2 regions of the Serratia sp. TSO36 genome follow, and region 2 is predicted to be linked to the other one. Evidence: predicted binding sites of a transcription regulator. Region 2 holds the regulator's gene; the other holds the start of a gene.
The links. The regulator PhoB, encoded in region 2, activates phosphate uptake and scavenging genes when phosphate is short. The targets are predictions, from matches to a motif close to CTGTCATAAAACTGNCNNAT.

Region 1: pitA (inorganic phosphate transporter PitA) is a predicted target of PhoB. The motif match lies at 3,008-3,027, and genes of this name have one in related genera.

Annotation. Positions count from the first base shown of each region.
Region 1 is NZ_JBJZOU010000027.1:58,022-62,839, reverse strand. Features, by position in the region: gene ACK3CV_RS23915 (SDR family oxidoreductase) at 1-658, opposite strand, end outside; gene uspB (universal stress protein UspB) at 1,091-1,426, shown strand; gene pitA (inorganic phosphate transporter PitA) at 1,500-3,002, opposite strand; gene ACK3CV_RS23900 (BaiN/RdsA family NAD(P)/FAD-dependent oxidoreductase) at 3,303-4,502, shown strand; gene ACK3CV_RS23895 (VOC family protein) at 4,580-4,818, opposite strand, start outside.
Region 2 is NZ_JBJZOU010000009.1:6,054-10,871, reverse strand. Features, by position in the region: gene phoR (phosphate regulon sensor histidine kinase PhoR) at 14-1,330, opposite strand; gene phoB (phosphate response regulator transcription factor PhoB) at 1,355-2,044, opposite strand; gene sbcD (exonuclease subunit SbcD) at 2,260-3,492, shown strand; gene sbcC (exonuclease subunit SbcC) at 3,489-4,818, shown strand, end outside.

The DNA of each region.
Region 1 (4,818 bases), on a different contig from region 2:
TGCTGAACGGCGACAGCGCCGCCGCGCTTTGGTGATACGCCACCGCATCGGCGCCTTCGGCCGGATAGAAGAACGGGGTGTCCATCGGGCCGGGGCCGACCGCCGTCACGGAGATACCGCGTTCGCCGAACTCCTTGGCGGCGGCGCGGGTGAAGTGCTCCACCGGCGCCTTGGTGCCGGCGTAAGCGGCATAGAACGGCGTGAAGGCGCCGAGCAGCGAGGTGACCAGCGTGCAGATTTTACCGTTGTCGTTGAGGTGTTTGCCCGCCTCTTTCAGGAAGAAGAACGCGGTTTTGGCGTTGACCGCGGTCATCTCGTCGTACTCGGCCTCGCTGATGTCGACCATCGGCTTTTTCAGCACTTTGCCGACGGTATTGATGGCGATATCCGGCTTGCCGACGGCGGCGACCGCATCGGCGAACAGCTTCTCGACCGCGCCCGCGGTGGTCAAATCGGCCTGCAGCGCGACGCCTTGCGCCCCGGCGGCCTGGATGGCGGCGACGGTCTTATCCGCTTCGGCTTTGGAGGCGGCGCTGTTGTAGTGGATCACTACCGCTTTGGCGCCTTGTTCAGCCAAATCGCGCGCGATAAGCCCGCCGAGATTTTTGGCGCCGCCGGCGATCAGGACGGTTTTTCCCTTGATTGAATGGTTTGCCATAACAGTTTCCTTGGATGAGCGTAACGGAAACCTGAGTCTAGCCAGCGTGGGGGGAAAGATCAGCGGCGTGGGGCGGGATAGACTATCCAGGAAAAACGACTAATTGCAGACGAACGGTTATCACTTATAACGCCCCGGCGGGGGCGTTTCGGCGCGTGGCGGTAAATTTTATCCACTGATCAGGCCAGTTTGCGTTTCATTAACCTACAATGATGAATATGGGTCTCACCATTTCCCCTCTGAGTGGAATCACGCCGTGCAAATCTCTCTGTGCGGTGCGGTAACGTCTCTGGAGGCGGTGGGTTATGGGCATGGCCCGTGCAGGCAAAAAAGGGGATGAGAGCGGTAAGCTCCAGCAGAGTATCGGGTAATGAGGTAGGGCGGTTGGACCCGGCGGATGGCCGCGGATAACAACGCCTTGAGGGGGTAATCATGATCAGTACCGTCGCGCTGTTTTGGGCCTTATGTGTGGTGTGTGTGGTAAACATGGTGCGGTATTACTCTTCTCTGCGCGCATTGCTGGTGGTATTGCGCGGCTGCGATCCGCTGCTGTACCAATACGTCGATGGCGGCGGTTTCTTCACCGCCCACGGGCAACCCAGCAAGCAGCTGAGGCTGGTGCGCTATATCTTTGCGCAACGCTATGTCGAGCACCACGATCCGGAGTTTATTCGCCGCTGCGAACGGGTGCGCGGGCAGTTCATGCTGACCTCGGCCCTGTGCGGCCTGGTGGTCATCAGCCTGATAGCGCTGATGATCTGGTATTAATGCCTTCCTGTTTCCCTTGATGCAGGCAAAAAAAAGGCGGCCCTGCGGCCGCCTTCCTCATGATGCTTATCGCTTAGATCAGCTTCAACGCAACCCAATACAGCGCACCGGAAAGCAGAATCGAGATTGGCAGGGTCAGTAACCAGGCCAACAGGATGTTCTTCACGGTTTTGCTCTGCACGCCGCCGCCGTCCACGATCATCGTCCCGGCAACCGCCGAAGAGAGGACGTGGGTGGTGGAGACCGGCATGCCGGTATAACTCGCCACGCCGATAGACAGCGCCGCGGTCATCTGGGCCGATACGCCCTGGGCGTAGGTCATGCCTTTCTTGCCGATCTTCTCGCCGATGGTGGTGGCCACGCGTTTCCAGCCCACCATGGTGCCGAGCGACAGCGCCAGCGCGACGGCGACGATGATCCACATCGGCGCGTACTCGACGGTCTGCAGCAGATCCTGACGCAGGTTCTTCAGGAAGCGCTGGTCGGCGGATGAGGTTTCCGGCAGCTTGGCGACTTTATCCGCCGTGTCGGTCACGCACATCAGCAGGCGGCGCAGGTGGCTGCGCTGCTCAACCGTCAGCTGATCGTAGCTTTGCAGGTTGGTCAGCATGCCCTGAGCCAGCTCGATCGCCGGCATGGCGCGCGAACTGTCGCAGTGGAACTCGGCCGGCTTGTTCGGCGCAGCTTCGTCATCCGGGCTTGGCACCAGCGGCGTCAACGACACCGCATGCGACAGCGCGTCGCCGTGCTGCTGGTAATATTGCTGCAGGTGGGTCACGGCGTCACGCGTACGGGTGATGTCATAACCGGTTGCATTCATATTGACCACGAAGCCGGCCGGCGCAACGCCGATCAGCACCAGCATGATAAGGCCGATGCCTTTCTGGCCGTCGTTGGCGCCGTGCGAGAAGCTGACGCCAATCGCCGACAGGATCAGCGCGATACGGGTCCAGAACGGCGGCTTGCGTTTGCCGTCGACCTTTTCACGTTCCGCAGGGGTCATGTGGATACGCTGGCGTTTCTTGGTGCCACTCCAATAGCGGCGCAAGGCGAACACCATCACTCCCGCCACCATCATGCCGACCAGCGGCGAGAACAGCAGAGAAAGGAAAATACCAATCATTTTCGGGACGTTAAGCGCATCCACCACTGAAGTGTGGGTCATCAGGGCGTTGGTTAAACCGACACCGATGATTGCGCCTATCAGCGTATGGGAACTGGAGGCCGGCAGACCGAAATACCAGGTGCCGAGGTTCCAGATGATTGCCGCCAACAGCATGGAGAAGACCATGGCTAATCCGTGTGCTGAACTGACGTTCAACAACAGATCGGTAGGCAGCAAGTGGACGATGGCGTAAGCAACACTCAAACCGCCGAGCATTACGCCAAGAAAGTTGAACAAACCTGCCATCACGACCGCAAGTTGCGAGCGCATGGCGCGGGTATAAATAACTGTAGCGACCGCATTGGCCGTATCATGAAAACCGTTGATGGCTTCATAAAACAACACGAACAACAATGCGAGAATTAACATCAGGCCGGTATGGAAATCCAGGCCAGCGAACAAATGCAGCATAAGCGTTACGCCAGTTTGTGGACATGAACGCCGCGCATTATCAGTGACAACCGGGGCCGGGGAAAAGGAAAATATGACGTTTTTTTGATTTGGACATGACGAAATGATGACGCGCCTATAACAAAAATATGGAATATCAATGCGTTATTCTCCTCTGACCTCTGTAATATTTTCTTACTATGGCGTTGGCGGCGCCGGGGCTTTACAATCTGCCGCCGTGAATTTGGCGGTGACCGGCGGCGAAACGGCGTAATATGGCGCCCTTTTGTCGCGATTGTGGTTTTGATAAGTGAGGCTCAGGTGGAACAGTTTGATGTCGTAGTGATTGGGGCGGGCGCCGCCGGCATGTTTTGCGCCGCGCAGGCGGGGCAACTCGGTTGCCGCGTGTTGCTGCTCGACAACGGCAAAAAACCGGGCCGCAAGATCCTGATGTCCGGCGGCGGGCGCTGCAACTTTACCAACATGTACGCCGAACCGGCGGCCTACCTGTCGAACAACCCGCACTTTTGCAAGTCGGCGCTGGCGCGCTACACCCAGTGGGACTTCATCGATCTGATCAACCGCTACGGCATCGCCTACCATGAAAAAACGCTGGGGCAGCTGTTCTGCGACGACTCGGCGCAGCAGGTGGTGGATCTGCTGGTCAAAGAGTGCGAGCTGGGCCAGGTGACGATGCGCCTGCGCAGCGAAGTGCTGGGCGTGGAGAAAACCGAACATGGTTACTCGCTGGCGCTGAATGGTGAAAAAGTGAGTGCTCGCTCACTTGTGGTGGCCAGCGGCGGTTTGTCCATGCCGGGGCTGGGCGCTTCGCCGTTCGGTTACAAGCTGGCGGAGCAGTTCGGCCTCAGGGTGCTGCCGACGCGCGCCGGGCTGGTGCCTTTTACCCTGCATAAGCCGCTGCTGGAGCATGTGCAGACGCTGTCCGGCGTCTCGGTGCCGGCGGTGATCACCGCCGAGAACGGCGTCAGCTTCCGTGAAAGCATCCTGTTTACCCATCGCGGCTTGTCCGGCCCGGCGGTGCTGCAGCTGTCCAGCTACTGGCAACCGGGTGAGTATGTGAGCGTTAACTTACTTCCTGAGCTGGATTTGGCGGCCTTCCTGGATGATCAACGCCGCCAGCACCCGAACCAAAGCCTGAAAAACACCCTGGCGCTGCAATTGCCGAAGCGGTTGGTGGAGTGCTTGCAAACCCTGGGACAACTGCCGGAGGCCACGCTGAAGCAGCTGAATGCGCCGCAGCAGGCGGCGCTGGTGGAGCTGTTGCAGAACTGGCGCGTGCAGCCGAACGGCACCGAAGGTTACCGCACGGCGGAAGTGACGCTCGGCGGCGTCGACACCAACGAACTTTCCTCCAAGACGATGGAAGCCCACAAGGCGCCGGGGCTCTATTTTATCGGCGAAGTGGTGGACGTGACCGGGTGGTTGGGCGGCTACAACTTCCAGTGGGCGTGGAGCTCTGCCTGGGCCTGCGCCCAGGCGTTGGCGGCGCAGGAGCGTTAACGTTCAGCAGCGTGAAGGGGCTAGGCCGATTTAGAAGGCTATTTTATGATTATCCGACATCCGGAACACACCGTGATTTAATCGGCCGCCGGCCCCTTAAGCTCTATGCGATTGCCGTCCGGATCGCTGAAGTAAACCGACGGCCCGTCGCCTTCCGCGCCGTAGCGCGATTCAGCGGGCTCGACGGCGATCCCCTGCGATCGCAGATAGGCCAGCAGTTCGACTTCGTTGAAAGGATCGATGCGCAGGCAGAGGTGATCGACATTTTGCCGGTGAGGATCGGGCGCGTCGCCGCCTTTTTTTCCAAGCTGGCCGT
Region 2 (4,818 bases):
CCGGTGTCTCGCGTTAATTTTTCACCGCATTCTCTGATAAAGCGGCGGGAACAATCAACCGGTTGGGTAAGGTAAAGATAAAGCGGGTGCCGATCCCCGGCTCGCTGAGGATCTCCAGCCGCGCGTCGTGATGGCTGAGCGCATGCTTGACGATCGCCAGCCCCAGCCCGCTGCCGCCGGTCTGGCGCGAACGGGCCTTGTCGACGCGGTAAAAACGCTCGGTCAGGCGCGGCAGGTGTTCGGCGGCAATGCCCGGTCCGTTGTCGCTGACCTGGAACTGCGCGCCGTGCGCCGTCTGCTGCCAGCTCACTTCGATATGGGTGCCCTTCGGCGTGTGGTTGACCGCGTTGTACACCAGGTTAGACACCGCGCTGCGCAACTGGTCTTCATTGCCGAACACGTTGAGCTGTTCGTTCACCCGGAAAGTGATCTCGTGATTGTCGCCGCTCAGCGATTGCGCCTCGCGCTGCAACACCCGCAGCATCAGCGGGATATCCACCCGCTCGTTCATGTCGACATTGGGCGCCGCCTCGATGCGCGACAGCGTCAGCAGCTGCTTGACCAGCCCGTCCATCCGGCGGGTCTGCTCCTGCATGGTGCCGAGCGCCTTGCTGCGCAGCGAACCGTCCTGCTCTTCGTCGCCCATCATCTCCAGATAGCCCTGCAGCACCGTCAGCGGCGTGCGCAGCTCATGGCTGACGTTGGCGAAGAAGTTGCGCCGCGCCCCCTCCAGCTGGCGCATCTGGGTGACGTCGCGCGCCACCATCAGCAACTGCCCTTCGGAGTAGGGCATCACGCGGAATTCGACGTAGTGTTCGTTGTTCAGCTGCAGCGTCAGCGGGCGCGAGAACTCCTGCTGTTGCAGATAGTGGCTGAATTCCGGATAACGCAGCAGGTTGAGGATGTGCTGGCCGTTGTCTTCCGGCCAGCGGAAGCCGAGCAGATGCTGCGCCAGCCCGTTGCACCAGAAGATGTTGCCTTCGACGGTGGTCATCACCACCGCATCAGGCAGCGATTCGGCCCCGCTGCGAAAGCGCTTGATCAACAGCGCCAGCTCGCGCCGGCGGCGGCGATTGCGCTGCTGCATCTGATACAGGCCATAGAACAACGGCTCCCAACTCCAGCGGCCGGGCGGCGGCGTCATGCTGCGGTCGATCCACAGCCAATGGGAGAGTTTGAGCTGGTTGTAGAAATTCCACACCAGCGCGGCCAGCGCGGAGGCCAGCAGGAACCAGGGCAGATAACCGAAAATCAGCCCCAGCAGTAAGGCGGGCAAACAGAAAAGAGCCAGCTCCAGAGCCAGCCTCTTCCACGACAGACGTTCTAACACGGCATATTCTCCAGCGCAGCGCGATCAGTAGCGCGTTGAGAACCGGTAGCCGGTGCCCCGAACGGTTTGAACCATTTTATCATGCCCACTGGTTTCTAACGCCTTGCGGAGCCGACGGATATGCACGTCAACGGTACGGTCTTCCACATAAACGTTAGTGCCCCAGACGTGATTAAGCAACTGCTCACGGCTATAAACCCGCTCCGGGTGGGTCATAAAGAAGTGCAGCAGCTTGAACTCGGTCGGCCCCATATCCAGCGCCTGATCGTTCGCCATCACGCGGTGGGAGGACGGATCCAGGCTCAGCCCTTGCATTTCAATCACTTCTTCCACCGCCATCGGTGAAATGCGGCGCATGACCGCTTTGATGCGCGCCACCAGCTCCTTGGGCGAGAACGGCTTGGTGATGTAATCATCCGCCCCCACTTCCAGGCCGCGCACCCGGTCTTCTTCTTCGCCGCGCGCGGTCAGCATCATCACCGGGATATCGCGGGTCAGCGCTTCGCGCTTCATATGTTTGATAAACTGAATGCCGGAACCGCCGGGCAACATCCAGTCGAGCAACACCAAATCAGGGAACGGCTCAGACAGGCGCGTCACGGCGCTGTCATAATCCTCGGCTTCCAACGGTTGGTAACCATTCTGTTCCAACACAAAGCACACCATCTCACGGATCGGCGCTTCGTCTTCCACCACCAGTATGCGTCTTGCCATCGTCAATCCTGCCAATGTGTTAGCGACTTTGCGGGCGCCATTATGCGTCAGTTTTGTGACACTTTTATGAAAAAAAGCGGCTGTTATAGGCAGTAAGCATAGCGATTATTTCCCGCCGCAAAGAAAAATCATCCGGTTGTCATCATCATTGCGCCGGGACAGCCGCCGCCGCGGCCTTTATAATCATCGCCATTACCTTTGCATCCGGGAATGTCATGCGCCTGATCCACACCTCTGACTGGCACCTTGGCCAGTACTTTTTCACCAAAAGCCGCGCCGCCGAGCACCAGGCTTTTCTGAACTGGCTGATCGAGCAGATTGAGCAGCAGCAGGTGGATGCGCTGATCGTCGCCGGGGATCTGTTCGATACCGGCTCGCCGCCCAGCTACGCCCGCGAGCTGTACAACCGCTTCGTGGTGGAGCTGCAGCGCACCGGCTGTCAGCTGGTGGTGCTGGGCGGCAACCACGACTCGGTGGCGACGCTGAACGAATCGCGTGAGCTGCTCTCCTGCCTGAACACCACGGTGATCGCGAGCGCGCAAAGCGCCCCCGAACAGCAGATTGTGGTGCTGAACCGGCGCGACGGCCAGCCGGGCGCGGTGCTGTGCGCCATTCCTTTTCTGCGGCCGCGCGATCTGCTCACCAGCCGCGCCGGCGAATCCGGCGCGCAAAAACAGCAGGCGCTGCAGGAAGCCATCGCCGAACATTACCAGGCGCTGTATCAGGCGGCCTGCGAACGCCGCGATCGGCTGGGCCTGCCGCTGCCGATCGTCGCCACCGGCCACCTGACCACCGTCGGCGTCACCACCTCCGACTCGGTGCGCGACATCTATATCGGCACCCTCGACGCCTTCCCGGCGCAGGCCTTCCCGCCCGCCGACTATATCGCGCTGGGCCACATTCACCGCGCGCAGAACGTCGCCAAATCAGATCATATTCGCTATAGCGGCTCACCGATTCCGCTCAGCTTCGATGAACTGGGCAAAGCCAAAAGCGTCTTCCTGGTCGATTTCGCCGACGGCGCCCTGCAGCAGGTAGAAGCGTTAACGATCCCGCAGTTCCAGCCCATGCAGCTGATCAAAGGCGATCTGGCCGAGATCGAACGGCAGCTGCAGCAATTTGCCGACTATGCCGGCGAGCTGCCGGTGTGGCTGGATATCGAAGTGGCGACGCAGGACTACCTCAGCGATATCCAGCGCCGCATCCAGCTGATGGCGGATGAGCTGCCGGTGGAAGTGGTGCTGCTGCGGCGCAGCAAAGAGCAGCGCCGCCAGGCGATCGCGCAGCAGGATAAGGAAACGCTCAACGAACTGAGCGTCAACGAGGTGTTCGAACGGCGCCTGGCGCAGGAGGCCGACATGCCAGAAGCGCGCCAACGGCGGATGCACCAACTGTTCCGCCAGGTGGTCGAGGCGGTGCAGCACAATCCTGAGGAGACCAATCCATGAAGATCCTCAGCCTGCGGTTAAAAAACCTCAACTCGCTGCAGGGCGAGTGGAAAATTGACTTCACCGCCGAGCCGTTCGCCAGCAACGGCCTGTTTGCCATTACCGGCCCGACCGGCGCGGGCAAAACCACCCTGCTGGACGCCATCTGCCTGGCGCTGTACCACCAGACGCCGCGTCTCAACGTCACGCCGAGCCAGAATGAACTGATGACCCGCCACACCGCCGAATCGCTGGCGGAGGTCGAATTCGAGGTCAAGGGCGTCGGCTATCGCGCCTTCTGGAGCCAGCGCCGCGCCAAAAACGCGCCGGACGGCAACCTGCAGGCGCCGAAGGTGGAACTGGCGCGCCGCGAGGACGGCAAGATCCTGGCGGACAAGGTGCGCGACAAGCTGGAGATCACCGCCGCCATCACCGGGCTGGACTTCGGCCGCTTCACCAAATCGATGATGCTGTCTCAGGGGCAGTTCGCCGCGTTCCTCAACGCCGACGCCAACGATCGCGCTGAGCTGCTGGAAGAGCTGACCGGCACCGAAATCTACGGACGGCTGTCCGAACAGGTGTTCGAATCGCACAAGCAGGCCAAAACCGACCTGGATGGGTTGCACCAGCGCGCCAGCGGCATCGAGCTGCTGAACGATGAACAGCGCCACTCCCTGACTGAACAGCTGACGGCGCTAAGCGCGCAGGAAAGCGCCCTCGGCATGCAAACCCAGCAACAGCAACAGGCGCTGAGCTGGCTGCAGCAATGGCAACGCCTCCAGCAACAGCAAAACGAGGGTCAACGGCGGCTGGAAACCGCCCAGCGCGAGCAGGCCGAGGCCGCCCCGCAGCTGCAGCGGCTGGCGCTCAGCGAACCGGCCGAGAAATTGCGGCCGCTGCGCGGCGAACGCGATCGCTGCCGCGCCGAGCTGCAGACGATACAACAGCAGGCAGCCCAGCTGACGCAGCAACAGGAACAACACTCGGCGCAGCTGGCGCCGCTGCAGCAGGCGGTGGAAAAGGCCCGTCTGGCGCAGCAAGCCCATGCCGAGCATATGCGGCAGCAGCAACAGCTGATCGATGACCAGGTCGCCCCGCTCGACCATCAGATAGCCCAACTGCAGTCGACGCAGGCCGAGCGGCGACAGGCCGGCGATGCCGCCGCGCAGCAGTGTGCCAAACAGCAAACCACGCTGGAGCAGCTCACCGCCGAGCGCAGCCAGCTGACGGCGCAGGCCGCACAGCATCAGCAGCGGTTGAACGCGCTGACCGAAGCGCTGGCCGTTCAGCAGCAACAGCAGCAGGCGCTGGCGGCGCAAACGCCGCTGGCCCCGCTGCGCCAGCGCC